3 regions of the Staphylococcus sp. aM genome follow, and region 3 is predicted to be linked to each of the others. Evidence: riboswitches for the same ligand, from Rfam matches in the RefSeq annotation. Region 3 holds a riboswitch; each other region holds the start of a gene.
The links. A riboswitch is a leader RNA that binds a small molecule or an ion and turns the genes downstream of it on or off. The one in region 3 is predicted to bind thiamine pyrophosphate.
Positions count from the first base shown of each region.

Region 1: it holds a riboswitch for thiamine pyrophosphate, as region 3 does, so the genes downstream of both, P7F85_RS01905 (thiamine phosphate synthase) here and P7F85_RS08770 (ECF transporter S component) in region 3, are expected to answer to the same signal.
Region 2: it holds a riboswitch for thiamine pyrophosphate, as region 3 does, so the genes downstream of both, tenA (thiaminase II) here and P7F85_RS08770 (ECF transporter S component) in region 3, are expected to answer to the same signal.

Region 1 covers NZ_CP121447.1:415,063-425,717, reverse strand. The annotation lists gene P7F85_RS01925 (DUF2188 domain-containing protein) at 1-137, opposite strand, end outside; gene P7F85_RS01920 (FUSC family protein) at 259-2,181, opposite strand; gene P7F85_RS01915 (putative quinol monooxygenase) at 2,383-2,670, opposite strand; gene P7F85_RS01910 (MFS transporter) at 2,797-4,071, opposite strand; TPP riboswitch at 4,472-4,581, shown strand; gene P7F85_RS01905 (thiamine phosphate synthase) at 4,651-5,241, shown strand; gene thiO (glycine oxidase ThiO) at 5,234-6,349, shown strand; gene thiS (sulfur carrier protein ThiS) at 6,333-6,533, shown strand; gene P7F85_RS01890 (thiazole synthase) at 6,535-7,302, shown strand; gene P7F85_RS01885 (HesA/MoeB/ThiF family protein) at 7,302-8,300, shown strand; gene P7F85_RS01880 (DedA family protein) at 8,414-9,025, shown strand; gene P7F85_RS01875 (fructose-1,6-bisphosphatase) at 9,324-10,655, shown strand, end outside.
Region 2 covers NZ_CP121447.1:815,560-826,214, forward strand. The annotation lists gene murA (UDP-N-acetylglucosamine 1-carboxyvinyltransferase) at 1-476, shown strand, start outside; gene fabZ (3-hydroxyacyl-ACP dehydratase FabZ) at 520-960, shown strand; partial or broken gene P7F85_RS03930 (transposase) at 1,244-1,562, shown strand; gene P7F85_RS03935 (YwpF-like family protein) at 1,571-2,011, opposite strand; gene P7F85_RS03940 (single-stranded DNA-binding protein) at 2,199-2,582, shown strand; gene P7F85_RS03945 (transglycosylase family protein) at 2,991-3,722, shown strand; TPP riboswitch at 3,884-3,985, shown strand; gene tenA (thiaminase II) at 4,063-4,752, shown strand; gene thiD (bifunctional hydroxymethylpyrimidine kinase/phosphomethylpyrimidine kinase) at 4,745-5,566, shown strand; gene thiM (hydroxyethylthiazole kinase) at 5,559-6,350, shown strand; gene thiE (thiamine phosphate synthase) at 6,351-6,992, shown strand; gene yidC (membrane protein insertase YidC) at 7,081-7,950, shown strand; gene P7F85_RS03975 (HD domain-containing protein) at 7,988-8,632, opposite strand; gene cls (cardiolipin synthase) at 8,760-10,244, opposite strand; gene csoR (copper-sensing transcriptional repressor CsoR) at 10,433-10,655, shown strand, end outside.
Region 3 covers NZ_CP121447.1:1,776,711-1,787,365, forward strand. The annotation lists gene ptsP (phosphoenolpyruvate--protein phosphotransferase) at 1-55, opposite strand, end outside; gene P7F85_RS08745 (phosphocarrier protein HPr) at 57-323, opposite strand; gene P7F85_RS08750 (DUF697 domain-containing protein) at 478-1,020, opposite strand; gene P7F85_RS08755 (class I SAM-dependent rRNA methyltransferase) at 1,080-2,252, opposite strand; gene auxA (lipoteichoic acid stability factor AuxA) at 2,509-3,810, opposite strand; gene graF (glycopeptide resistance-associated protein GraF) at 3,964-4,098, shown strand; TPP riboswitch at 4,371-4,472, shown strand; gene P7F85_RS08770 (ECF transporter S component) at 4,559-5,134, shown strand; gene P7F85_RS08775 (ABC transporter ATP-binding protein) at 5,147-6,550, shown strand; gene P7F85_RS08780 (energy-coupling factor transporter transmembrane component T family protein) at 6,543-7,349, shown strand; gene purD (phosphoribosylamine--glycine ligase) at 7,476-8,714, opposite strand; gene purH (bifunctional phosphoribosylaminoimidazolecarboxamide formyltransferase/IMP cyclohydrolase) at 8,742-10,220, opposite strand; gene purN (phosphoribosylglycinamide formyltransferase) at 10,237-10,655, opposite strand, start outside.

The DNA of each region.
Region 1 (10,655 bases), 1.1 Mb from region 3:
TGTGTTGCTATTGGAATCACATCTGACTCCTTATAACCATCTTTTAGCATAGCATTAGCAATATCAATTGCTTTTTTTCGTTCTAATTTGTCTAAATTCTTTAGGCTTTGAGGATAATCTTCCATAGTCCAAGGCATTGCATTTCATCTCCTAGTTAATGAGTGTGATACTTTTCTTTACCACTCTTTTCAACTATTCAATCACCATGACCGGACTCTGAAGTTAGACAACCCTCAGACTGCCTAATCATTCGCAAACTTAAGCAAATGCTAGTGTTTCACTTGCATCTTTACGTTCTTTTTGACTATTATTCTGAATCTTCATTAAACCTGACTTAATATAATTATATTGCGGTAAATCTGTTAAGTCTTTAACTTCTAAATGAGAGTGGAGTTCAAAGTGCTTAGCAATATTTTCAAAGATAGCTAAGTATTCACCCATTTGTTGATCGTCAATTCTAGTTCGATTTTTATCGTTTAAAGCTCTACTCAACATAAAACTAATTTCTTCTAAGGCAAATATACTTGGATAGTAATATTGAATAACTGACTTATTACTAAATAATTCACCATTTGCTGCGTTGTACATTTGCGTCATATTGTTTAATCTTACTGACAAGCTTAGACTTAAATGTTTTTCTTGTTCTTCATTTTTGTATTCATTGTTGGAGAATAAATAATGGAAAAATTTCGCTTCTTGTCTAACAACATCTGCAATAGTGTTAGGCAATAACGCAGACGCTGTACGTTGTCCTAGTATAAATAAACCGAGTAATGCAATGGCAACCCCCATGGCCACATCGACAATACGTGGGAAAGCAATTGAGATGGATAAATTCTGTGATGCCAATCCATTTAATAAGATAACTTGTATCGTAATAAAGATAACTGCAAAAGTATAGTTAACACCAACAAATGCTTCTGTCATCATCGCACCGAAGCCCATTAATACAACTGCTAATGGGGCTGGTACTGTAAATGCTAAAATTCCTGAAAGTACCACTACACCGAGTAACGTACCTAAGCTTCTGGCCATTCCTCGTTCTAATGTGTGAATCGTTGATGTACCTAATAATAATGTATGTGCGGAAAGTGGAATCCAATAAGCTTTATCAAATCCAAAGAATAAAGCAACAAAGATTGCTACTGCAATAATGACTGTATATCGTAATGTATTTCTAAATACGAGCGAATCTAATGTTAAGTTTTGTAAAATACGTTTACTGTATAATGGTTTTCGAATGTTTGCCTCATGTTCAAGATGTTCAGAGTTTGCATGAGCAATTTCGTCAATTTTTAATATATGACTAATTAAGTTTTCGAATTCTGGGCTCACATCTACTTCTTTTCTCCATGTTTTACCATTTGAAGATGGATGACTTATTTTATCAATGATAAAGTCTAGCATTTCAAGCAGTTCATTTGGTAATGGACGCACACCCTTTTCATTTAATTCAAGTAATTCTGAGTAAATACCTTGTGCTGACGTATGTATTAATAGTAATTTTTGGAATCTCGTACTTAATTTACCATTACTAGATGATGATGTGATCAATAATTTATCTGATGCTTTAAAAGAAGACACTGCAGATGTTGCCACTTTCTTAAATGATTCTGGATCATTATAATTTTTCATTAAATCTTGAATCACTTTGAAGTCAGAATTAATGGCACTATCCTCTGTTTTTTCTTTCTTCATATAGATAGTGATAAGTACAACTAGTGTCGCAAATGCACCACCAATAAGAATACCAAGTCCTCTCACTAATGCTTGATCAGGTGCAATTGGTAAGTTCATTGGTAAACAAAATGTCACTATAAAGAAAGTTGATGATGGACCCGCAATTTTTAAATCTGTGAATATATAAAATGACACCACCGTTACAACTAGAAGTAAAATACCAAAGATGAGCGGTTGTGCAGCTGTCAATGTCCCTAACATCATACAAACTGCGAAAGCTAACGAACAAAGCACCACCGTTCTAATCATAGATTGTGGTGAACCTTTAAAAACATAAATATGTGCCAAAGTACCAGTGGCAATAAGTAAACCAAATGAGAAAAAGCCGAAGTAATAACCTAATAATGCAGGTATTATCATAAGCAAGCCTTGTCTGATACCTTTGAACATATCAATCTTAGATCGATTAAAATAAAATACTGTCTTTAAGAAACTCTTCAAAATATGCTCTCCTTTCTTTTTTATTTGAACATAAATAAGAGAACGGAATGGTTCTCATTTCACTTTTGAAATCAGCTTTATCCCGCTCTCTATAGCGTCAATTTATCGGATGTATTGCTTGCAATTCATCAAAACACAAAAACTATTATAACACTTTTCTTTTTGTTTGATGACTAATTCCCTTTATACCGATATAAATATTTATTTGACTTGTTGAGCCACTTCAATCACTGGTGCTTCTACGACAAAGTTACCAATTTCATTTTTGAACATTTGTAAATGTTCAGACTCATTATGTGATTTAATAGCCGCTTCATCTACGTAGTTCTCCACTACGATAAACGTATTTCTATCTTGCACATCTTCATAATGGCTATAGAATAGTACGCCCTCTTCTTTTCTTGATTCAGAAACTAAATGTTTCATAAGTTTTAAATATTCATCACGTTTTTCTTCTGATATTTTAATTTTAGCATTGATTATCATCATTCGAATCACACCTTTCTATAATATAATTATGCACCTAGTAAAATTAAAAAAGCAATAAATGAGTTTGAAGCATGATCTTAACGACCTGTCTATCCTCATTTATTGCTCGTATTTGATATTTACAAATTATTTAACTGATTGATGTTCATCTATCACTAATGGTTGATCAGGTTTAACAAAGAACCACATGATAATCGCTAATACTGCTGGAATAATTAATAATTGGAACGTCATACTCCAACCAAGTTGTTCAACAAAGGCACCAGCTAAGAATGGACTCGTTAAGGCACCAATATTCCCCCATAAGTTCATCCAACCAGATACTGTTCCAGAGAAGTTACGACCTAAGTCTGTCGCTGCGGCCCAACTCATACCCATAGACATACCAACGCCACCTAAGCCAAGAGATAACCAGAATATAGTGACATATAAGTTTTCAGTATGTACTGCAAAAAAGATTGATATTGAGAAGACGACAAATCCTAAAATCGCAATGACGCCACGTGCGACGAAACGAGATTTACCAGTATTTAAAATCTTATCTGAAATAGCACCACCAGATAAAATCAAGAAGAACATTAATAACCATGGTAATGAACTAATTGACATATCTTTGAAATCAACATGGTATTGTTCTGTTAAATATGTTGGTAACCAAATTAAGAATAATGTAATGACAAATTGTACTACAAAGTACTGAATCGCAATCGCATAAAAACTAAAGTGAGTTAAAAAACGTTTCCAAGGTGGTAGTGATTTATCAGTTTCAACAATGTCTCTATGCACAGTAATAAATTGCTTTTCAGCTTCATTGACCATTTTATGTTGTTCCGGCAAGTCTTTAGCGATAATTGCCCATAGAACTGCCATCACAATACCAACCGCACCAAAAATATAAAAGACTGCTTGCCAATTAAATGCGTTAACAATCGCGATGGTTACAATCGGTGCTAACACAGGGCCGAAATATGAACCTGCTAATAACGCACTTGATGCTCTTCCTTTTTCATTTTTAGCAAACCAAAATGAATTGAACACTGCATTAGATGGATACATAGGCGCCTCTCCCACACCAAATAAAAATCTAACAAAATATAATAAACCATGATGCTTAATCATACCTGTGAGAATTGTAAAAGCACTCCACCATACTAAAGCTATTGTAATCATTTTACGTGGTCCAAATTTCTCTGCTAACATCCCTGACGGTACTTGCATTAAAGCGTAACCTAATGAGAAAAATGACGCTAATAAACCAAATTGTGTTTTTGTTAAATGTAAGTCTTCCATCATTGGTACAGCAATATATGAAATATTAGATCTATCCATATAAGCTATAACACCAATAAGAAAGAATGCAATCGCAAAAAACCAACGAACGTTACTTCTTTTTTTATTCATTTCTTTTCCTACTTCCCATAATGATATGTTGTTTCTATGTGTTGTCGTTAAGTTTCAGAAATTCCTAATGATGACTGTTTAACTTCTAATCACACATCTTTTCATTTCTTGTAGCACTACAATTTTTATTATAATAGCACGAAATGGAAACGGTTACAATATAAAATTTAGAAAATATTCACAATTTATTCAATAAAAATTAACAATACTTACATTTAATTTTCAATATTTAAATAAGCTATTCATGTTCATTTGCGTTTTCGTCTAAATTGGTTGTTTCTTTCTTGCCTTTATTCCAAAAAAAGCTAAATAAAGATAGTTGTCATGTTTGATACCGTCAATAAAAAATAGTAAACTGTATGTAAATTGAAAGCGCTATTCCATTCATACAATTTAATAATAAACCCACTGGAAGTGCCTTTGTTTAAGGCTGAGAGTAAAGATGTGACTTTATAATTCCTAGAACCTGATCCAGTTTGTACTGGCGTAGGGAAGTGGCATAGCTATGAATTTAAAGTACTCATTAGCAATTTAACGCTATTTCCCTACTATGTGGAAATAGCGTTTTTTGTTGAGGTGATGTATATATTTATTGCGATAACTTTTTATAAAGAATTGTCACAGCAAGATTTAAGGCATTTTTTGACTATAGAGCCGGCCATTGATGGCTTACTCTTTAGAACACCTATGTCTGCTTTTGAGTTACAAGGTTTTATTGTACAGCTCATTGAAGCTGGATTTCCCAAAGATAAAATAATCATTCATAGTCATTTTAAATTACTTAAAGCTTTAAATTTACAATGTATTCATTTTAAAGAAAATGACGAAGAAGCATTTTTAATCAAACAACAACATCCTGAGTTAGTTGTCGGTATGTCAACGCATAATATTGAAATGGTTAAGCAATGTCATGAGTGGCAATTAGATTATGTCTTTTTCGGTCACATATTCCCTACATCGTCGCACCCAGATGAACATCCACGAACAATTCAAGAGATTCATGACGTACTCGAGATTGATATTCCTATTTATGCTATAGGCGGAATTTCCCCGTCCACCATTTCTCAATTACCTACAGCATTTGATGGTCTATGTTCAATTTCATTTTTCATGACCTCTACCGTTAGCGAAATTAACTCTTTAAAAAGGAAGTGGCACGCTCATGCATGATGTTCTTATTATCGGTTCTGGTGTGATAGGTATGTCGATAGCTCGACAACTTAATCAATCACATTTAGATATTGCTATTGTAGACCGAGATATACCAGGTATGCATGCCTCTTATAAAGCCGGTGGCATGTTAGGCGCTCAAAATGAGTTCACAACTGATAGTGAATTATTTCAATTAGCAGTAGCGTCTAGGTCATTATTCCCAGAATTAAGTGATGCCCTCTATCATGAAACTGGTATTGATATTGAATTTCAACAGTCTGGATTAATTAAAATGGCATCATCAACCAAAGACGTAAAGTGGTTAACTCAACAATATGCCTTTCTTAAATCAAAAGACCCAAGCGTTGAGTTACTCTCAGATGATGAACTATTTAACCTGTCAAATGGTCATGTCGAACCAACTGACTTAGCCATATATATTCCAAAGGACGGTCAAATCAATGCCAATCACTATACTAAAGCTTTATTACAATCAATAATTCAGCGCGATGTTCATCGTTATTATCAAACAGAAGTAAAACACATTCATCACAATAATGGTTTTTACACAGTTACAACAAATAATGCTAATATCTACGCTAAAAAAGTAATTGTGGCAGGTGGTGCTTGGTCTACTCAGCTATTAAAAGATTACGCTATACCAAGACAAGTGATTGGTGTTAAAGGTGAGGTATTATTAGTTGAACAACCTTCACTTAAATTAAATCATACTGTGTTCATGACGAATGGTTGCTATATCGTTCCAAAGGAAAAACATCGCTACTTAATTGGAGCGACAAGTGAATTCAATAATTACAGTGTCGGTAATAGTGACCTAGGTATTTCATGGCTACTCAATCATGCTCAACAACGTATACCTGGACTATCGAATGGCCATATTCTAAAACAATGGTCAGGCATAAGACCTTACACAGAACATGAATTACCTATCATGGATCAAATCGATGACGGCTTGTTTATCATCACTGGTCATTATCGTAACGGTATACTGTTATCGCCTAAGATCGGTCAAGATATTGCCAACTGGCTATTATACGGAATTAAACCAGTAAGCTATTCAGCATTTAGTTTATCAAGGAGTGAGCAAAATGAAGTGCATCATTAACGGAGATTTATTTACCTTTGAACAAGAAGATTCGATTACAAGCATATTAGAATCATTAGAATTAGACCCACAACGTGTCGTAGTTGAGCATAACCAATCTTTAATTAAGCAAGATGATTTTGACAATCAAATAGTCAGAGAAGATGATCGTTTAGAATTATTAGAATTTGTAGGAGGCGGATAAAATGTTAAAAATAGGTCAATTAGAATTGAAATCTCGTTTATTATTAGGTACTGGTAAATTCGAGGATGAACAAACTCAATCCGAAGCAATTAAAGCAGCTGAAACAAACGTATTAACATTTGCAGTAAGACGTATGAATTTATATGATAAAAATCTTCCAAACCCACTAGCTAATGTGAACTTAAAAGATTTCATTACATTTCCTAACACTGCAGGTGCTAAAACTGCTGATGAAGCCATCCGTATCGCAGAAATTGCAAATCACGCTGGTGTATGCGACATGATTAAAGTTGAAGTCATTGGTGATGATGAAACCTTATTACCTGACCCGTTTGAAACGTATGAAGCTTGTAAAGTGCTATTAGAAAAAGGGTATATCGTCTGTCCTTATATCTCTAATGATCTTGTATTAGCTAAAAAGTTAGAAGCCCTAGGTGTCCATGCGGTAATGCCATTAGCATCACCTATTGGTACAGGTAGGGGTATTAATAATCCACTTAATTTAAGTTATATTATTCAAAATGCTAACGTCCCTGTCATTGTAGATGCCGGTATTGGTTCTCCTAAAGATGCCTGTCAAGCAATGGAATTGGGTGCTGATGCAATATTATTAAATACTGCTATCTCTGCAGCTAAAGATCCTGTCAAAATGGCCGAAGCAATGAAGTTAGGTATTCAAGCCGGAAGATTGTCATATGAAGCTGGTCGTATTCCCGTAAAATATACAGCACAAGCATCAAGTCCTACAGAAGGCTTAGGCTTCTTATAATGTCACGTTATGAAAGACAAACACGCTTTCAACCTTTTGGCGAAACAGGACAGGCTCAATTAGAACAAACAAAAATCATGGTACTTGGTGCTGGTGCATTAGGCAGTCATATAATAGACCAATTAGCACGCATGGGCGCCCATCATTTAGCCATCGTTGATATGGATATTGTAGAATTATCCAATTTACATCGACAAACTTTGTATGATGAGCAAGATGCACAACTTATGACATCTAAAGTTGAGGCACTTAAACAGAAAGTCCATACTATTAATCAACAAGTACATTTAAAGACCTATTATCAAGAGTTGTTATCTACAAATATCGAAGACATCATTAAAGACTTTCATCCAGACATTATTTTAGATGGTATGGACCATTTTAAAATACGTTATTTGATTAATGAAGTATGTCATAAATTAAATATTCCTTGGATTTATGGTGCAGCTGTCGGTAGCAAAGGCACCGTTTATGGTATTGATTTTACTGGACCATGCCTTAAATGTTTATTACAGCAAATTCCTCAAACTGGTGAAAGTTGTGCTATCAATGGCGTCTTGCCACCTATCGTTTCGATTGTAGCGAGTTACGAAGTGGCTGAAGCTATACGTTATATTAGTGGATATGGGTTTTCCCAACAATTAATCACATTAGATGCATTTAACATTCAACATCAATCATTAAATATACGTCAATTAAAGGATGATCAATGTCCAGTATGTCATTTTCAAAAATATGACGTATTAAATGATAAACAGAATCATACAATCGAACCATTGTGTGGAGATACAGTCAGATTTAGATTGCCTGCCCACAGTTTCGATTATGCATCAGATTTCCCAGGACATATGATTAAATCCACACCATTTGCTAAATTAATCCAACACAAGGATTTGGCATTCACACTATTCAAAGATGGCGGTATGAATGTACACGGTATTACAGAAGAGACAGATGTTCATGCACTTTATCATCAACTCTTAAAAGCAATAAAATGATAAACTGACCCCCCTTTTACAAGCATTTACTTATTATTTTTATTATAATGGTTTTACCAAACTATATTACTTAAGTAATATGCTTCAACGCATAAAGGAGTCTATTCATATAAATGGAACAAATTATTACGAATTTTATTAGTCAGTGGGGATACACGGCTATCTTCATTCTCATCTTGTTAGAGAATGTATTACCTGTAGTCCCTTCCGAAATTATTTTAACCTTTGCAGGTTTACTGTCAGTTAAATCTCATTTATCCATTTGGACATTATTAATCATTGCGACGATTGCGTCATTTATCGGATTATTAATTCTATATTATATTTGCCGTCTTATTTCAGAAGAAAAGCTATATCGTTTTGTCGATCGTCATGGTAAATGGATGAAATTAAAAAGTAGCGATTTAAAACGTGCTAATGACTGGTTTAAACGCTACGGTGCATGGGCAGTCTTACTTTGCCGCTTCATACCGGTATTACGTGTATTAATTACTATCCCTGCAGGTATTAACCGTATGAATATTGTGAAGTTCACATCACTTTCACTTCTTGGTACAACAATTTGGAACTTCGCATTAATTTTACTAGGTCGTCTTTTAAGTGATAGCTTTGGCGCCTTAATGAATGGTATCCATACGTATTCTAGAATTATGTATGTCATTATCATCATTGCCGTTATTTACTTCGTCATCAGATACTTTGTCAAACGTAAACGCGTAAATTAATGAATTAAAGCTATCCCAAGCCAACATTGTGCACTCACTTTGTTGGCTTTTTTGTGTTCTCCTCCTTCTAATTCACAAAGCTTATTTTTTACAAGTTTAATCACATCTATTAGAAATGAGTGTTATTGCTATTTCTCATTGTTTGAAATGATAACGATATTTCTAAATTTAAAAATATCTTTTCAATTAATGCTTTGCTATTGAAAATTGTTAAATTTTTATTGATAATCAAATGTAAGCGCATTAATAATTGCAATAACTGGCTTTGAACGGAATTAAAAAATAGGAGTGACAAGACATGACACATATTACTGAAAATGAACTAAAGAAAAAATACTTAGACTTACTATCTCAACGATTTGATAGTGCTGAAAAGTTAGCAACTGAAATCATTAATTTAGAGTCAATCCTAGAACTTCCAAAAGGTACTGAACACTTTGTAAGTGATTTACACGGTGAATACGAATCATTCCAACACGTTTTAAGAAATGGCTCTGGTAATGTAAGAGCTAAAATTAATGATATATTTGGCGAAACACTTAGCGAAAAAGAAATTAATGATTTAGCCGCCCTTGTCTACTATCCAGAAGATAAACTAAAACTTGTTAAAAACCAATTCAATGCCAAAGGGCAACTTAACGTTTGGTATATTACAACCATCGAACGTTTAGTTGAATTAATCAAATATTGTTCTTCTAAATATACACGTTCTAAACTTCGCAAAGCTTTACCAGAACAATTCGTCTATATTATTGAAGAATTACTTTATAAAAATAATGAATATCAAAATAAAAAGACGTATTATGAAACATTAGTCAATCAAGTCATCGAGTTAGAACAATCAGACGATTTAATCATTGGTCTCTCTTACACAGTACAACGCCTCGTTGTCGATCATTTACATGTTGTTGGTGATATTTATGATCGTGGTCCTAAACCCGATAAAATCATGGATACATTAATCAATTATCACTCTGTAGATATTCAATGGGGAAACCATGATGTGCTATGGATTGGTGCTTATGCTGGCTCTAAAGTATGCCTTGCTAATTTACTTAGAATCTGTGCGCGTTACGACAACTTAGATATTATTGAAGATGCATATGGCATCAACTTAAGACCGTTACTCACTTTAGCTGAGAAATATTATAGTGGCGATAACCCTGCTTTCAAACCTAAGAAGCGTCCAGATAAAGAAGCAAGTTTGACACAACGTGAAGAACATCAAATTACTAAGATCCATCAAGCCATTGCGATGATCCAATTCAAACTTGAAATGCCAATCATTAAACGTCGCCCGTCATTTGAAATGGAAGAACGTTTGGTGCTAGAAAAAATCGATTTTGACAACAATGAAATCACTGTTTACGGTAAAACGTATCCATTGAAAGATACATGTTTCCAAACGATTGATCGCCAACATCCTGAAGTCTTACTGGAAGAAGAACAAGAAGTCATCGACAAATTACTATTATCATTCCAACAATCTGAGAAATTACGTCGTCACATGTCATTCTTAATGCGAGAAGGTAAATTATATTTACCATACAATGGCAATTTACTTATACATGGTTGTATCCCTGTAGATGAAAATGGTGAAATGGAATCATTTGAAATTGACGGGGAAATG
Region 2 (10,655 bases), 960 kb from region 3:
CTAGCTTAGTTTATAAACTTGAAGAAATGGGCGTTAAATTAGATTATCAAGAAGATGGAATTCGTGTATCTGCTGAAGGAGATTTAAAACCTGTAGATGTAAAAACATTACCACACCCTGGGTTCCCTACAGATATGCAATCTCAAATGATGGCATTATTATTAACAGCGAATGGTCATAAAGTTATTACAGAAACAGTCTTTGAAAATAGATTTATGCATGTTGCAGAATTCCGTAGAATGAATGCAAATATTGATGTTGAAGGTAGAAGCGCTAAGATTGAAGGTAAGAGTGATTTACAAGGTGCACAAGTAAAAGCAACTGATTTAAGAGCAGCAGCAGCACTTATTTTAGCTGGTTTAGTTGCTGAAGGTACAACTCAAGTTACTGAATTAAAACATTTAGATAGAGGTTATGTAGATTTACATGGCAAATTAAAATCATTAGGCGCTAATATCGAACGTATTAATGATTAATTTGAAGCATTAACTTTTGGTCAAACATGGAGGGTTAAACATCATGGAAACAATTTTCGATTATAATCAAATCAAACAAATCATACCACACAGACAACCATTTTTACTGATAGATAGAGTTGTAGAATACGAAGAAGGTAAGCGTTGTGTGGGATTAAAACAAGTTTCAGGTAACGAACCATTCTTCCAAGGGCATTTTCCAGATTATGCTGTAATGCCTGGTGTATTAATTACAGAAGCGTTGGCGCAAACGGGTGCAGTAGCTATGTTAAATAGTGAAGAAAATAAAGGTAAAATTGCGCTTTTTGCAGGTATAGATAAGTGTCGTTTTAAAAGACAGGTAACACCTGGTGATACACTTATGCTAGAAGTAGAAATTACAAAAATAAAAGGACCTATTGGAAAAGGTACTGCTAAAGCTACAGTAGATGGTCAACTAGCATGTAGTTGTGAATTAACTTTTGCAATTCAAGATGCTAAGTAAAACAAAGAGCCTGGGACATAAATCACAAAAATAATAGCACAAAGATGATTTGAAATTGAAAATCATCTTTGTGCTTCTTTTTATATTCAATACTTCGTATTGTATGACTTCGCTTTCCTAGGGTGCCGTCTCAGCCTCGGTCTTCGACTGGCACTGCTCCCTCAGGAGTCTCGTCAACAATACTACGTATTAACATGTTATTTTACATTAAAATACTTTAAAAAAATAAGGCCCTTTCGTATAATTTAATAAATATCAATAAACTAAATCAACGAGGTGCCTTATGTATAAAGTTTATAACATGTCTCAACTTACACAACCAATGGAAACTTCAATTCTTATTCCTACAAATGATTGCTCGATATGTGAATGAAATTGTTGAAACAATCCCAGATAATGAATTCGATGAATTGAATCACCATCGAGGTGCTACATCATATCATCCAAAAATGATGTTAAAAATTCTTCTATATGCTTATACGCAACCTGTTTTCTCTGGTCGTAAAATAGAGAAACTTCTTAATGATAGCATTAGAATGATGTGGTTATCACAAAATCAAACACCTTTTTATAAAACCATTAACCGTTTTAGAGTCAACCCCTTTTGAATTTATCTTTCGAATTTTTCATCTTTAAGTTTAGGTTTAGATTGCATCATACGATTGAATGTTTTCTTTAATTCTTCACCAGTTAGTCCATCATTAACTAATTCTTCTAATAAACTTTCTGCATAGACTTGTCTAAGAGTATAAATATGGCATTCGAATACTATAGACATTGTTTTTTCAAACTGAGTTACACTTTTTACAGTGGCATCAAATAATGCAGGATCGTTGGCAGGTCTTGTTATGACAACACGTATATCTAACAATTGTTCATTGTCTTTATACTCCTTAAATGTGTGATAGTGTTCATTAGAAATGACAATTTCTAAAAGCCATCCTGTACCACTACCTTCTTTATTGATAATCACGCCGTCTTCTAGTTCATATTCAGTTACACCGCCATTCTCGCTTACAATTTGAAAACGTACAGCTTTAAATGTCTTCATTAAGTCCACATCCCATTTATTTATATATTTACAAAAAGTGATTTATTTTTAATCAACCGATTTAAATATTGATTATTTTCTTTAAATATATCAAAAATGAAGGGGAAATAGCTATATATTTCGAAAAATTAGCATTTTGACGGTATTAATAGATGTGATTATTATATTACTTAAGAGGAGGTGACACATGTTAAATAAAATAGTTTTAGTTGGCAGACTTACAAAGGATGCCCAAATTTTTGAAAAGGAGGAAGGTAGTAAAGTAGCAACATTTTGCGTTGCTACGGAAAGAAATTATAAAGATCAGAACAATGAAATCGCATGCGATTACCTATATTGTAAAGCTTTTGGTAAAACAGCTACGAATATCGAAATGTATACATCACAGGGTTCTTTAGTGGGTATTACAGGTCAAATGCGATCTCGTAAGTATGAAAAAGATAATCAGACACATTTTGTAACTGAAGTATATGTAGAAACAATTAAATTTATGTCCTCTAAGACAAAAGAATCCAATATCCTCTCTAACGAATTTAATGAAGCACAAAATGAATGCTTTCATATAGGTTAGATAGCCATTAATTATTCAACAACTCCCAATTATTTATACTTTTATCCTATCTTAATATAAATTATCATCTTTCAATTATACTCAAGCGACCTTTTTAAAATTTAATAAAATAAAAAGGTCGTTTTTGTACCATATATTACTTAAAAATAGGCACTTTTACGTCAGAATTATCTGATAGATTTCATTTGTATTACATACATATCACAAGTATGTAACCTTTATAAACTGTCATGGCAGTTTTCAAAAGACTTATAATTTAAATTTACACCAATTTACGATGTAATTAGGACGTAAAAAAAAGGCTTCCTTTTTTATTTGGCTGTAACCTGCAGTGTATTTATAGATGTTAAAGTTGTATTTGTAAATTAGTTAAAGAAAACAAATCACTTTTAGGAGGATTTTTTAATAATGAAAAAGACAATTATCGCATCATCATTAGCAGTAGGATTAGGCGTTGTAGCAGGTAACGCTGGACACGACGCACACGCAAGTGAAGCAAATATCAATGAAGCTGAATTAGCTCAAAAAGCACAATCAAATGATCAATCATTAAACGAAAGCCCTATCCAAGAAGGCGCTTATAACTATACATTCGATTATAATGGTTTCACTTATCATTTTGAATCAGATGGTTCAAACTTCTCATGGGATTTCCACCAATCTGGTCAATCAAGTGAAGCTTCAAATACTCAAGCTCAACCACAACAAGATGTAAGTGAACAAGGTTCAGCATCAACTAACCAAACTTCAGCAGAAGAAGTTAGCAACCAACAACAATCAAACTCTGATCAACCTGAGCAAGTTTCTGCTCCACAAACAGAGCAAACTCAACAACCACAACAAGAAGCTACTACTTCAAACAATGAATCAAGCTCAAATGAAGCTTCAAGTGGTTCATCAGTAAATGTTAATGATCACTTAAAACAAATCGCACAACGTGAATCAGGTGGCGACATCCACGCTACAAACCCATCAACAGGTGCTTCAGGTAAGTATCAATTCTTACAATCTACATGGGATTCAGTAGCTCCATCTGAGTACAAAGGTCAACCAGCTTCTAGCGCTCCTGAACATGTTCAAGACGCTGCAGCACAAAAATTATATGATACAGCTGGCCCAAGCCAATGGGTTACTGCATAATATAGATTTCACTAAACATCCTATCTTTAGATAGGGTGTTTTTTATTTGTGAAAAGTTAGATTTAGTTATATGTATATCAAAAGATATATTGATATACATTTTTTAATAATTGAATTTATATGTTACATTTGCTATTGTAATAATTGAAAATGATTAAAAAAAGAACTACTAGGGGCGCCTATGAAGGCTGAGATGAATTTAATTCAGACCCTTAAAACCTGATTTGGTTAGTACCAACGGAGGAAAGTAGTGTAACATATTAACGGTATGAGGTCGTGCCTTAATTTTGCTACTTTCCACGTTTGGAAAGTAGTTTTTTTATTTCAAGGAGGCAATTTTATGAGTTTTTCTAAAGATTTAAGAATGGCAGCAGAACCTATTATTGAAGATATCTATAATGATGGTTTCATTCAAGATTTATTACATGGTGAATTATCTAAACAAGCGGTGAGACAATATTTACGTGCAGATGCATCTTATTTAAAAGAATTTGCTAATCTATATGCACTATTAATTCCTAAAGTGCCTAATATGGATGATGTTAAATTTTTAGTTGAACAGATTGAATTTTTATTAGAAGGTGAAGTAGAGGCACATGAAATTTTAGCTTCATTTATCAATGAACCTTATCATGAGATTGTTAAAGAAAAGGTATGGCCACCAAGTGGTGATCATTATATTAAGCATATGTACTATAATGCCTATGCACATGAAAATGCTGCATATACGATTGCAGCAATGGCACCATGTCCATATGTATATGCGGTAATTGGTAAAAGAGCGATAAAGGACAATCAACTTAATAAAGATTCAATTACGTCTAATTGGTTTGAATTTTATAGTACAGAAATGGATGCATTAGTAAATTTATTTGATGAATTAATGGATCGTTTAACAGAGAATTGTACTTCAGAAAGAAAAGAAGAGATTAAGGAGAATTTCTTACAAAGTACTATTCATGAAAGAAACTTTTTCAATATGGCCTACGTAGATGAAAAATGGAATTTTAGAGGTGACAAAGATGAATAAACCTAAAATTGCTTTAACTATTGCAGGTACTGATCCAACTGGCGGTGCTGGTGTAATGGCTGATTTGAAGTCATTCCATTCTTGTGGTGTTTATGGAATGGCAGCTATAACAAGTATTGTTGCTCAGAATACAATGGGGGTAGACCATATTCATAATTTAGAGACATCATGGGTTAAAGAGCAATTGGATAGTGTATTTAATGATGAACTTCCTCATGCAATTAAAACAGGAATGATTGCTACAGAGGAGACGATGCAATTAATCAAAAATTATTTAGAAGATTATCCTACAATTCCATACGTGATTGATCCTGTCATGTTAGCCAAAAGTGGGGATTCGTTGATGGATGATCAAACCAAACAAAAGTTGCAAAGTACATTATTGCCACTAGCTGATGTTGTTACGCCTAATATTCCAGAAGCGGAAGAAATCACTGGAATAAAGATTGATACTGAAGAAAATATTCGAAAAGCAGGAGATATATTTATCAATGAAATTGGAAGCAAGGGTGTAGTCATTAAGGGTGGACATTCTGCTGACTTAAATAATGCTAAAGATTTTTTATTTACAAAAGATGGCGTTTACACATTTGAAGATGAACGATTTGATACTAAACATACACACGGTACAGGTTGTACGTTTTCAGCTGTCATTGCTGCCGAACTAGCTAAAGGTCGTAGTATTTATGAAGCAGTTGAAAAAGCAAAAAAATTTATTTCGTTGAGTATTAAATATACCCCTGAGATTGGTAAAGGTCGTGGCCCAGTCAATCATTTTGCGTATCTTAAGAAAGTAGGTTTAGATGATGAATAATTTAGAAAAGCTAAGAAATGAGAACCCTTTAATTGTATGTTATACAAACGATGTAGTTAAGAATTTTACTGCAAATGGATTATTAAGTATTGGTGCAAGTCCGGCAATGAGTGAAGCACCAGAAGAGGCTAAAGATTTTTATCAAGTTGCGAGTGGATTACTTATTAATATTGGTACACTTACGCATAATAATGAAGCAGATTTAATTAAGATAGGTAAAATTGCAAATCAAATTGGTACACCAATTGTTTTTGATCCTGTCGCAGTAGGAGCTTCACAATACAGAAAAGATTTTTGTAAAAACTTTTTAAATGAAGTTAAAGTTGCAGTGATTAAAGGCAACGCTTCAGAAATCTTGACTCTCATTGATAACAATACAACAATGAAGGGTACTGATGGAGATAGTTCGCTAAATGCAATAGATATTGCTAAGAAGGCTTATCAAAAATATCAAACTGCAATTGTAATCACAGGAAAAGAAGATATTGTTGTTCAAGATGACAAAGTGACTAAACTTTCGAACGGTTCACCAATGTCTGCTAAAATCACAGGTGCTGGTTGCCTATTAGGTGGAATTATTGCTAGTTTCTTATTTAGAAATCAGCATCCTCAACAAGAAACACTTGTCGAAGCAGTAAGTTTTTATAATATAGCTGGAGAAGTTGCTGAAGAAGCAGATCATGCTAAAGGTCCTGGCTCATTTTTGTCTGAATTGCTAGATCAATTGTATTTATTGAATTATCAAACCTATAAAAAATTTGTTAGCAAAGAAGAGGTTGAATAAATGTCATTTAAAGCTTCAGAATTAAAAATTTACTTTATATGTGGCACTCAAGATATACCAGAAAATCAAACTATTCAAGACATCCTTACACAAGCTTTAGAAGCTGGCATAACGATGTTTCAATTTAGAGAAAAAGGCGACAAGGCTTTATCTGGATTGAATAAAGAAAAATTAGCTAAAGAGTTACAAGCGCTATGTAACACATATTCTGTACCATTTATTGTTAATGATGATGTGTCTCTAGCTAAGCGTATTAATGCTGATGGTATTCACGTTGGTCAAGATGATGAAGCGGTTAGAGCCTTTTCAAATGACTTTCAAGATAAGATTATTGGTCTTAGTGTCGGTAATTTGTATGAGTATGAAAAATCGGATCTCACTAATGTTGATTACATCGGAGTTGGACCAATGTTTGAAACGCCATCTAAAAGTGATGCTAATGCACCTGTAGGACCTGATATGATTAAACAATTAAGACAAAAAATGGGTAAATTTCCTATGGTTGCCATTGGCGGTATTACTGAAGATAATGTAGGACTCATTGCTAATGCAGGGGCTGATGGTATTTCAGTGATTTCAGCAATAAGTAGAAGTAACAATATTGACAACACTGTTAATGAATTCAAGAAATATTTCAAGTAATCTTTAATTTTTTCCACTTTTTGTTTTATCCTAGAGTATGAGTATGATAGAATAAATCCTATGTGAATATTACAATAGAGGTGGAAAAATGAAGAAAAAAGCGTTGCTACCTTTGTTTTTAGGTTTAATGGTCTTTTTAGCAGGCTGTGATTATTCAAAACCTGGAGCTCGTAGTGGATTTTTCTATAATACGTTCGTTGATCCAATGAAACACTTATTACAGTGGTTGGGTAACGATGTTTTACACAATGATTATGGTTTAGCTATTATCATTTTAGTATTTGTTATTCGTCTTGTGTTACTTCCATTCATGTTATCTAACTATAAAAATAGTCATATGATGCGTGAAAAAATGAAAGTTGCTAAACCTGAAGTAGATGGTATTCAGGAAAAGGTTAAACGTGCACGCACTCAAGAAGAGAAAATGGCGGCTAACCAAGAATTAATGGAAGTCTATAAAAAATATGATATGAATCCAATGAAGAGCATGCTAGGTTGTTTACCAATGCTAATTCAAATGCCTATTATCATGGGATTATACTTTGTTCTTAAGGACAAGTTAGTCAGTGGCTTATCTGTACACCCTCATTTTTTATGGTTTAATTTAACTAAACCAGATATTTGGATTACAATTATTGCAGGTGTGCTTTACTTTATTCAAGCATATGTTTCAAGTAAAACTATGCCACAAGAACAACGTCAAATGGGTTACATGATGATGATTGTATCACCAATCATGATTATTTGGATTTCATTAAGTTCAGCTTCAGCTTTAGGTTTATATTGGTCAGTCAGTGCAGCATTCTTAGTTGTACAAACACACTTTGCTAATATGTATTATTCTAAACTTGCTAAAAAAGAAGTTGAACCATTACTTGAAAAATTTGATCAAGACGGCAAGTCATCAAATAAAAAAGGTAAAAATACTCAAGTCGTTTCAAAGAAAAATAAAAAATAATTTAAGAACCAGCAAATCACTGATTTGCTGGTTTTTCTTATATATAGTGCCATTCATCTAAGAATTGGGAAACAAAAGTCTTCATAAATTCATGTCGTTGCGTTGCAATATGCTTAGCAGTTTTAGTATGCATTAAATCTTTAAGTTTAAATAATTTTTCATAAAAGTGTTTGATAGCGGAAGGTGGTAATTGTGTTAGAGTATGATCGCTAAAATCATCAGGAACCTTTGCTTCTGTCCACATTGGTTCATTGAAATAACCTGCAAATTGAAATGTTCTAGCAATACCAATAGCTCCAATGGCATCTAAACGATCGGCATCTCTCACAATTTGACCTTCGGTTGATAATTCAATATGGTTGTTAGAACCATTCTTATAACTCATATTCTCAATAATATGTATAACATGATTTTGATCATCTATAGATAATTCAATATTATTTAGAAATTCTATTAAGGTGTCTTTAGCTTGTTGTTCATTTACTAATTTAGGATCAATGGTATCATGTAGAATACTTGATAATTCAATAATAAAAGAATGTTCAAAACCTTCTTTCTTAGCAATATACTTTGCTAATGCATGTACACGTTGAACATGTGCAACATCATGACCACTGTAGTCATTTTTATGGAATTCTTTCATATAATTTAGAGCAATTTGAATGCGTTCTTCATTTTTCATTTCTATTCATCCCTTCAAAACGAAAACCTGAGACAACAATAGGTATTGGTCTCAGGTTTGATATTATTTTAATTACATATATTTTTATTTTACAATCGATTAAATCTTATTTGTTGAATACATAGTATTATAAAATAGGAGATAAGAGTTGTGATATACCTTCTTTAAATTTGATCCATAAACTACGTGATGCATATTTTTCCTTAGTTAATTGATCTGATACTTTCATATCTTCTATGAAGGCTTGTTTTAAAGAACGAGCAATACCTTCATCATATATAAAGGCATTAACCTCAAAATTTAGTGTAAAACTTCTATGGTCCATATTGGCAGTACCAACACTTGCGACTTCATCGTCAATAATTAATGTTTTGGAATGTAAAAATCCATTATTGTATTGATATACATTGACACCTGCTTCTAAAAGAGAAGCGACATTTTTTAATGTTGCCCAATAAACAAATGGATGATCAGGCATATTTGGAGTCATAATATTGACTTCTACACCACCAAGTGCAGCAATTTTGATAGAATCTAAAAATGCTTGATCAGGAATGAAATATGGTGATTGGATATAAATCGACTTTTTAGCAGAAGAAATCATCTTTAAATAGCCATATTTAATTTGCTCCCATTCTTCATCCGGACCACTAGAAGCTATTTGTATTCCAATAGTGCCACCTGAGTCGACATCTGGGAAATAGCGTTCTTCGTAAGTTATATTGTCACGAGTAGATTGAGAATTCCAATCTAGGATAAATCTTAATTGAAGGGCGTTCACTGCATCTCCTTCAACACGTAAGTGCGTATCACGCCAATATCCAAACTTTTTAGATTTACCTAAATATTCGTCACCAACATTAAATCCACCCACGTATCCTATTTTACCGTCTATCACAACAATTTTACGGTGGTTTCGATTATTCATTCGTAAATTAATAAGGGGTAGTTTTGATGGGAAAAAGGCTTCAGCGTGACCACCTTTTTTACGAAATGCTTTCAAATCTTTTTTCCTTAAGTCCCTTGAACCCATGTCATCATATAACATTTTAACTTCAATACCAGCTTCAGCTTTATCTTCTAAAGCCTTCAAAATGGTCTTGCCAAGTTCATCACTGTGAAAGATATAATATTGAATATGTATATAATCTTTAGCATTTTTTATATCTTCTAATAAATCATCAAATTTTTGATGACCGTCAGTATATATCATTAAATCATTATCTGTTGTTAAAAACGCTGCATTATTATATAACAACATTTGGACCATTTCTTTAAATTTAACAATTTGATGATTCCCTTTTGAAAAGTTTTTATCTTTTAAGGCTTCAAGTTGTTCATCAACAATCATTTCAAGGCCTACTTTATCGTCTTTATCCAATGTGAAAATATGATCTCTTTGAATCTGACGGCCAAAAAGTAGATATAATATAAAACCTAATAAAGGTAAAAATACAAGGACTAATAACCATGCCCATATTGAATTAGCACTGCGTCTTTCCATAAAAATAATAGTAAAGGCGAAAGCTAAGTTCAAAATAAAAGCACCAATCAAAATAATATTGATAATTAGATTGGAATGAGCGAAAGTCATTGTGAATATTTCGACCATAAAATACCTCCTTATTATATTATTTGTATTAAAATTTAATTGATTTAACAAAAGTTTTTAACTACATAATTGTACCATGAAGTCATATTTTTATCATTATACTGATTGTATTAATAAGTCTTTCTATCATTGACTAAATGGTGTTAGAGAAGTAGGATAATAAGGAAATCAATAAAGAGGTGACTCAAGTGACAGAACAAGATCATGCACATCACTCTGAACAAATTAAAGTCAATTTAAAATCGAGATTAAACCGAATTGAAGGTCAAGTTAGAGCTATTAATCGAATGATAGAAGAGGATGTTTATTGCGATGATGTGTTAACTCAAATTAGAGCTACACGTTCTGCATTAAATAGTGTAGCTACTAAATTATTAGAACAACATATGAAAAGTTGTATAGCAGATAAAG
Region 3 (10,655 bases):
CTTTAGCGATTGCTACACCATCAGATGCAGCAATACCATTAATTAATTTAGACATATTACTTAGTTAAACCTTCTTTTGATAAGACATCACTGATAGATTCGATTGCATCTGCCTCATCGCTACCGTCAGCATAAATTGTAATTTCAGCATCTTTACCTACACCTAAACTCATAACACCCATGATTGATTTTAAGTTTACTTTTTTACCGTTATATTCTAATTGAATATCTGAATCAAATTTTGAAGCTGTTTGTACCAACATTGTAGCTGGGCGAGCGTGGATTCCTGTTTCGTCGATAATTACATATGATTTTTGTTCCATAATTTATTTCTCCTTCTATAAGTTAGAATCTTCAATATACTTACAATCTAACATAAATTTTTATACCTTAACTTTACCAAAACCAATAGTTAAATTCAATTTCTTTAAAACCGGTTTCAGTATATTTCTACAATTTTTTAACAAATTATATCCCTTAAAGTAACTCTTTGATGACTTTTTCACATTTTTCGATATGATCTTGACCTAATCTTTTCATAAAGTAATAACTAATTGATGCTGAAACTGCTTGTCCTACAAATGGGAACCATTTAGTTTGTTTAGCTGCAGTACGTTTTGCCACATCTCTAATCACTACTTTCATCAGTGCATTAGTTAATTTTTTACCAATAAACTGACTACCTTGAATAGCTGCAGCAGACATTATTCGTTCTCTAACGTCATCACTTAATGAATTGACTTGTTTATGATCTAGTCCATAAATTTTATTGACATCACTAATGATATCTCTCATTAATTTTATATCAACACCAAAGTCTAATCCAGGAATTGGTACTACACTCATTCCTGATGATAGTAAAGATTTCTTCTTAACGAGATTCTCTGCTTGTGCACGTCTTTGTTGTAACTCATTTTGAGTCACAGGTAAATTACTTTTTTCTTTGATTTCTTCAATATTTAATACTTTATTACCAACTGTATTTGTGACTCTGTTCGTCATTTTATTTCTTATGCTCATCTTATTCACACTCCCATGAATCTTATTTCAATAAGACTCTATACCCAGATTACAACTATTTAATGCTCAATATTAACAAAAATTGCTTTTAAATACTTTGAAGGTTTGTAATGTGGATGTGTTTTAAAGTCTTTAGGTAATCCCATCACCTCATTGATTTCATAATCCACTTCAGCTTCATCTAATGTTGTTTTGATAACATTTTTAAATGCCTTTAATGAAAACACGCTTGAATTTGTGCATAATAATAATGTACCTTTTGGTGATAATACTTCTAAAGCACCATTAATCAATTTGTCGTAATCTTTTTGTACTGAAAATGTTTTCTTTTTATTACGTGCAAAACTTGGTGGATCAATCACAATAGTGTCATATTGATGTCCGTGGCGTTTTGCATAATTATAATAATCAAATGTATCCATGACATAAATATATTGTGATTTTGGATCAATAGCATTAAGCCCAAAATTCTCTTCGGTTAATCCTCTAGAGCGATTAGCTAAATCTACACTAGTTGTTGATTTAGCCTTATTTGCAGATACTACTGAAAAAGCCCCTGTATAGCTAAACACATTTAAAAGATGACGCCCTTCTGAGAATTGATCACGTAATTTCTTTCTTACTTCTTTTTGATCAAGGAAAATACCTGTCATTAAGCCATCATCTAAATCCACATTATAAAAAGTGAAGTTTTCTTCGATGACGATTGGAAATGCTTGTTGTTCTCCCTCAACAAATCCACCTGTATATTCAGTATCTTTAAATCTCATTTTTTCGTAGATAGACTGATACTTAAAGACTGTTTTGATAGCTTCTAATATATGATATCTAAATTTGTAAATACCTTTTGAATACCATTGAATTAATAAATGCCCATCATAATTGTCGATCGTTAAACCACCGACACCATCACCTTCAGCATTGAACAATCTAAAAGCATTCGTACCATCTATATGATAGTAATATTCTCGTTCTTCTAAAGCTTTTTCAAATAATCGTTTAAAAAATGCAGTATTAATATCTTCAGATGGATCATAACTCAATACCCAACCTAAACCTTTGTGTTGTCTACCTACATAAGCAGTTGCTACATATTGTTCTTTCCCATCAACTAATTTGAATAAATCACCTTCTTTAAGATGATCTTGGGCATAAATATCTTCTTCATCAATTAAAGGATATTGATTGTGATATTTTGATTCTTTACCTCTATTTAAAGTTGCAATCTTCATTTATTACACTAACCTTTCTTTTATACGTTTAATTTCTTCAACCGTCACATTGCTATGTTGATTCGTAAATGCATTTTACATTATATATATTTACTAATTGAATGATTCATTTATTATTTTAACAAAGAATGCTACTTAGTCCTATTTTCTAACAAAAAAGAGTGAGCTTACAATTCGATCGATTAAAGAAGGAATTGTAACCCACCCTATAACACGTGTGATTTGTTTAGATTAATTTGTTTTTATATTCTTTTTATCATTCTTTTGGTTTATCTCTTAACTGTAATGAATAAGCAACAATCATTGCTAGTAACATAAGCAATAAAGTTGGTGTTATAAATACAGATAACAATAAACCGTGAACCATAATATTTATGAATTCAGTTAATAATTTAAAGAATAAGATACTTCCCATAAATAATTGTAAGAAGTAAAATTTACCTCTTAAGAAATAAGTAAGTGTTGTAGCAATATAAACAATGATAATGAATAAAAGTAATAATAATGTTACCCATTCAATCACATATTGCGTTTGTGATAATTCCCATTCTCCAGATAAGAACAATGCATTTCTGTTGTTAAATTCTAAGAATGTAAAGAAGAATATAACTAAACCACAGAAAATTTCAACATACATTGGTTTTATCCATTTTGGCTTTCTCATCCAATTTGGAATATCATCTTCTTGAATATCAACAATATTTTTTACTTTTTCTTTAAATTTATCCCTTTTAACTCTAATTCTTTCTAAATCAACACTTCTTCTTGTTTTACGTGCATATTCTGTTGTCTTATCTTGTAGTTGTTTTAAGTGAACTTTAGTTTGATTTGAGACATTACCTTTACTTGTTCTTGATAATTCAGGTTCTTCTTCGCCTAATTCTTGTTTAGTAAGCGGCAGAGCACGTCTTAAGAACAAGAAGTTCCAAATTGACATTTGTCCTAATAACCACATAATAATAAAGAATGTATTAACACTTAAAATATCAATAGATTCAATTTCATTAGCGTCAATACGACCATGCAATGCAATTTGAGTAATAAGATAACTGATACCATATGACACTATAATCCACATATAATGACTTTTTCGATTATCACTATTCAATTCATCTTTATATACAATGTATCCAATATGTATGATGAACGGAATAATAAATACGATACCAAAGAATCCATACACTTGCATCATAAGAACTAGAGTAATTAAGAAATACATTACCCCTATGACCAAGAAGAAAATTGAAATATCATAATCATACTTAATTGTTCTAAATAACGTATGACCTAGTAACATTACTAAGATACCAAATAATATAATGATTATGGCACTTACAATTGGGAAACCCCCGATAAATCTACTCATCACTTTAATTATTTCAGCGAAAAATGCGTTCAGGAATTCCCATATATTATACACATGTGTATTTACCTTCTTATCTCCATTTAACTGTTTAATAAGCGGTAAGTTAATTAATATAATGAGTCCTGTGAAAAGTGAAACGATACCGATGATATAACTAAATATGATCTCGGTGTGTTTCTTAAGAAAAGACATACTATTCACCTCAAAAGTTATTATATATGAAGAACTTATTCTTGTCTTTAATAAATCACTAAATACGTCTATAGACCTAGAAAAGTTTATTATTAGCATAACTGGGTAAAAGGTGTATGTAAACAATAAAACACAATTAGGGGTGGATTTATTATGAGTAATGAAGAATTTGCAAAAAAATCAGCTGAAAAAGCCAAAGAAGCAGAAGAGAAACTAAAAGAACAAAAAGAAGAAAAAACAAATGATACAGAACAAACTAAAAAAGATATTGATGATGCGTTAAATTAATATCTACTTGCTAGTTAAATCATAATAAGAATTCAATTTTCTATAAAAACTACGTGCCTAGGGTGTTTTTGATATCCTAGGTACTTTTTATGTTTACAAGCAATATACGTCTATTTCACTTAATTTTTATGATTCTTTATTCCATATCCCTTTCTAAAATTCCTACTCACTTCCAATTATTTTGCATAAAATCAAAATATTATTTTATGAAATATTTTATTAACTTGACAATCCACATGAAAAATCATACATTAAAGACAAATTAAAAATAATAAACGCACTAGGGGTGTTTTGAACTGAGATGAGGTTAACCCTCAAACCCTTTGAACCTGATCTAGCTAGATACTAGCGTAGGAAAGTGTAATTAACAAAGATTATAATCGTATGTTGAATCATATTCTTATGTTTTACGCACAACTTTCCTAGAGATGGTTGTGCGTTTTTTTAGGAGGATGTTTTTATGTCAAAAGGTTTAAAGCTTTCTGAGATATTAGTGACAGTACTTATCTCTGTAATTTTTGCCATTATTTATAACTTATGGTGGTTATTTTATAATGTTGCACAAGTCGCTGGTTTACACCTTGAGCAATTAACCTATGGAGTATGGTTTATGGCAGCGATTGTTTGTTATTTAATTATTCCTAAGCCAGGTATCGCCTTACTTGCTGAGTTTGCTGCAGGTGCCGGTGAAACAATTGTGATGGGTAAATTTGATATACCTACGATTATCTATGCCCTTCTACAAGGTTTAGCATGTGAGATTGTCTTTGCTATTTTCAAATACCAGTCTCGTTCAGTCATGGTAGCTATGCTTGCTGGACTAGTGACTGCACTTGTATCATTCCCAGTCGACTATTTCTATGGTTATTTAAATGAAGTTGCTGGATGGAACTTAATTTTATTCATTGTTTTCCGTGCGATTAGTGGTATTATTATTGCTGGTTTATTATCTTATTTATTGGTTAAAGCATTGGATCAAACTGGTGTAACTAAAGTATTCAGACCCGCTTCTAAAGATGATTACGATACATTATAAGGGGACTTAAAAGTGTTAAAAGTTACAAATTTACGTTTGAAATATCCAAATGGACATCGAAAAATTTTTGATAATCTAAATCTAGAAATTAAAGAAAAAGAAAAAGTACTTTTACTAGGACCATCTGGTTCTGGAAAAAGTACGCTTTTAAATGTATTAAGTGGCATTGTACCCAATTTAATAGAATTACCTATGAAGTATGATGAATTGCAAATTAAAGAGCATAATGGCGTGATCTTTCAAGATCCGGATTCACAATTTTGTATGCCTAAAGTTTATGAAGAACTTGCCTTTGTTTTAGAGAACAGACAAGTACCAAGACAAGATATGGATGAAGCCATTAACCAAGCATTAGCATCAGTGAATTTAAATGTAACCGAAAATACACAAATCAATCAATTAAGTGGTGGTATGAAACAAAAATTAGCTATCGTCGAAACAATATTACAACAGGCAGATACACTATTTTTAGATGAACCCACTGCAATGTTGGATGTTAATGCTACATCTGATTTATGGCAACGCTTGATTAAGCTTTGGAAAGATCAAACAGTACTCATTGTCGAACATAAGGTCGAACATATTTGGCAACATGTTGATAGAGTTTTATTAATGAACTATGAAGGACAAATCATTGCTGATGATACGCCAAATCATATTTTAAAGCATTATGAACATTTACTAAGTGAATACGGCGTATGGCATCCAAATGCATGGCATTATGCACCTGAACCTAAACATATGGCACCATCGTCTATAGAGCCATTATTTAAATTTGAACATGGTGCCATCATTCGTAATAAGAAAGATTTGTTTAAAGTGGATCAATTAGCTATTCATTCAGGAGAGTGGATTACGATAACTGGTCAAAATGGAACTGGTAAAACCTCATTATTAGAATCCATATTACAATTAATCAAATATAAAGGCGTAATGACATTTCAAGGTCAGGAATTGCGTAAAATTAAAGATGCTGCAAAGCACATGTATCTAGTGTATCAGAATCCAGAACTTCAATTTATCACTAACTCTGTTTATGATGAAATATTGATTCATTTTAACCATTTAGATTCATCTAATGCAGAATCTAAAACCCTCGACTTATTAGATTTACTAGACTTAACCAATGTTAAAAATCAACATCCTTACGAATTATCAATGGGTCAAAAACGTAGGTTAAGTGTAGCAACGGCATTAAGTTCAAATGCAGATATCATCCTATTAGATGAACCAACATTTGGTTTGGATAGCCACAATACATTTCAATTAATAAAACTATTTCAAGAGAGAGTATCTAAGGGACAAAGTATCATTATGGTTACACATGACCCAGAGATTATTAAACGCTATCCAACACGTCAATGGATAATTGAAAACCAATATTTAACAGAAATCAAAGGTGATCAACATGTTTGAACATTGGAAAATTAGACACACCTTTATGGATGACGTCAATATTATCACTAAACTCGTTTTAGGCGTTTTACTATTTTTCTTTATTATTTTTATTCATAATTTTGACTTTATGATTTACATCGTTTGTCTCATGTTTATCTTTTTACTTATGTTTAACGGAACGCAATTTAAAATTACTGGTGCTTTTATACTAGCAACCACGTTCTTTGCTCTATTGTCATCACTATTCATGATTTTATATGGTGATGGTGACCATATTTTATTTAAATTTGGCATCATTCAAATTAGTACGGAAAGTATCGTCAGAGGTATTCACCTTTCTCTTCGTACAATTACAGTGTCGATGTTTGGTATTCTTATAGCATTAACGTCACAAGTGGTCATGATATTTTATAGTCTAATGCAACACTTAAAAGTAAAACCTAAAGTTGCCTATGCCTTTATGGCCGCAATTAGAATGATACCATTAATCATTAGTTCTTTAATTCAATTACGTCGTTCTTTAAAAATGAGATATCAAATGATAGATAAATCAAATTATAGAGGATTCAAAAGACTCAAACATCTAATTATTCCTTTATTAAGTCAAAACATACGACGTGCACATCAATTATCTGTTGCAATGGAGTCTAAAGGTTTTAAAGATGGTCCAAGAACGTATTATTATCACGCACCATTCTCATACAAAGATATTATATTGATCATATGTTTATTAATTATTATCGGACTTTCTTATTATTTATCAGCTACCTTGCCAATAACTGGTATCCATGATGTCAGAATAGGTAGATTAGAATAAATTATTTTATCCATACTTCAATCATTCCATATATAAATCAAAAAATCCTGGGACAAAATAAATGTCTCAGGATTTAATAATATAAACAGTTGTTGACTGTAAACGCATTCTTTTTCTTGTATCATTTTATTTCAATGCTTTATTTCCTATATCTGTTCTATAAAACAAGTTATTGCTCTTTATTTTTTTAACATTTTGATAGGCATTCACTTGGGCTTCTTTTATATTTTGCCCTTCCCCAATAGCTAAAATGACTCGTCCACCACTATTAACAAACTGGTCATTATCCTTCTTCAAACCGCTTACAAAGTAATTTGAGTCAAGTTCAAATCCACTGACTTCATGCCCTTTTTCGTAATTACCTGGATAGCCTTTAGAAGCTAACATAACACCAACCACTGATTCATCTTTCCATTCAAAGTGAATCGGCTCATCATTATCAAGCGCAATAATATGTTGCATCAAATCACTATTCATTCTTGTCAATAATACTTGTGCTTCTGGGTCACCAAATCTTGCATTAAACTCTATTACTTTCGGCCCTTCTTCTGTTAAAATAGCACCAATATATAATAACCCAAAGAAGTGATGACCTTCTTCAGCCATTGCATGTGCAATCGGTTGTGCAATCTCATTATTAGTTCTATTAATGATATCATTGCTAATATGAGGTACTGGACAATATGCACCCATGCCACCTGTATTCGGTCCTTTATCGTAATCATAAGCACGTTTATGATCTTGAGCGATACAGTCAAATGGAACAGCTCTCTTACCATTAACAAATGTCATTACAGAAAATTCTTCACCTTCTAAAAATTCTTCAAACACAATAGTTCCTGAATTTCCATCAAACATTTGTTGAACTGCTTCTTTAGCTTCAGCTCTTTCTGAAGCAATTACTACCCCTTTACCTGCAGCTAAACCATCTTTTTTAATAACTATTGGCAAATCACATGTCTCAACAAAAACTAATGCCTCATCCTTGTCATCAATTTCCTTATATTGTGCAGTAGGAATATCATATTTAGCCATTATTCTTTTAGCAAATGCCTTTGAGCCTTCAATTTGTGCTGCATCGCGATTAGGGCCAAACACTTTAATTTGATGTTTTCTTAACAAATCAGGCAAACCATCTATCAATGGTTGTTCAGGTCCAATTACAACCCATTCAATTTGATGATTAGTGACAAATTCTAAGATAGCTTCGTGGTCATTTTCTTTAATATTCGTATGGATTTGTGCCACATTAACCATTGCTTCATTGCCAGGTATCACATGAACTTGGTCTACCATTGATGATTGACTTAATTTATAGGCTAATACATGTTCACGTCCACCTGCACCAATAACGAGTACTTTCATGACTTTTCTCCCTTCAACATCCTGCTTTTAGTGTTTAAAATGTCGCATTCCTGTCATTACCATTGTAATGCCATATTTATTTGCCATATCTATAGAATCTTGGTCCTTAATTGATCCGCCAGGTTGAATAATTGCTTTTATTCCATTTTTTGCAGCTAATTCTACAGTATCATCCATTGGGAAAAAACCATCTGATACTAATGCAACATTATCATTAATTTCAATTGCTCTTTCCAATGCTATTTTGGCTGAACCTACACGATTCATTTGACCAGCACCAATACCCACTGTTTGTTTGGCATTACTTAAAATCACTGCATTACTTTTAACTGCACCTACAACTTTCCAACCTAATAACATGGCTTCCCATTGCGCTTCGGTTGGTTCTACTTCTGTAGCAACAGTCATGTCAGCACGACTCACTTCAAAGTTGTCTTTATCCTGTACTAAATAACCACCCGATACTGATACAAATTCTTGTTCTCTATTATCAATCGTTGTATCTATTTCTAAAAGTCGAATATTTTTCTTTTTCGTTAAAATGTCTAAAGCCTCTTGCGTAAATTGAGGTGCGATAACAACTTCTAAAAAGATAGAATGTAGTGTTTCAGCTAACGTCGCTGTCACTGGTCTATTTAGTGCAATAATACCACCAAAAATGGATTGATTATCTGCATCAAAAGCATTTTGAAAAGCTTCTTCTATTGAATTTCCAATTCCCACACCACATGGATTCATATGTTTGATGGCAATCGTAGTTGGCTCATCAAATTTTTTAACTAATGAGAGTGCTGCATCAGCATCTTTAATATTATTGAAGCTAAGTTGTTTACCATGTAATTGTTTAGCTCCTGCAATTGTATGTTTAGCATCAGTTGTTCTGACAAAGTAAGCAGATTGTTGTGGGTTCTCACCATAGCGTAAAGTTTCTTTATTATCTTTAAAGAAATTCACAATAGCTTTATCGTATTGAGTGGTATGTTCAAATACTTTAATCATAAGTGATTTTCGATATGCTTCATCTAATTGGTCATTTTTAATTCTATTAATTACTTCATTATAATCAGCAGGATGTACAACGGTTGTCACATGTTTAAAATTCTTAGCAGCCGCTCTTAACATTGTCGGACCGCCAATATCAATATTTTCAATCGCATCCATTTCTGTAACATCTGGATTGTCTACTGTTTTTTGGAATGGATATAAATTAACAACTACTAAATCAATTAAATCAATGTGTTGTGCTTTTAATTCTTCCAAATGTTCCGATTTATCTCTGTCAGCCAAAATGCCACCATGCACTGCTGGATGTAAAGTTTTAACGCGTCCATCCATAATTTCAGGAAACTGAGTCAATTCAGACACAGATTTCACATCAACTTGTGCCTCTTCTAAAATGCGTTTCGTTCCACCTGTTGAATAAAGCTCATAACCTAATTCTTTTAAAGATGTTGCAAATTCTACAATACCGTTTTTATTTGAAACACTTAAAATTGCTCTTTTCATTATTCTCAATACTCCTCTATCGAATGATTTTCGCAATAACGCTTGGATATAACTCGTACTCTAATTGTTTGACTCTCTCTTCTAATGTTTCAATTGTGTCGTCCGTTCTTATATCACATTGTCTTTGTTCGATAATTTCTCCCGTATCCATACCATTGTCAACATAATGTACCGTTGATCCAGTTATTGAATCCCCGCTTCGAAATGCTTGACCTATTGCGTCTATCCCCTTAAATTTCGGCAATAATGATGGATGGATATTTAATATTTTATGAGGATAAGCTTTTAGAATATCCTCCCCTATCAACCTCATATAACCTGCTAAAACAATCCACTGAACCCCTTCTGCAGAAAGTAATGATAACAAATGTTGTTCATAATGAGATTTTGACTCAAAGCGCTTTGGCTCATTAATATGCACTGATACGCCTAGTT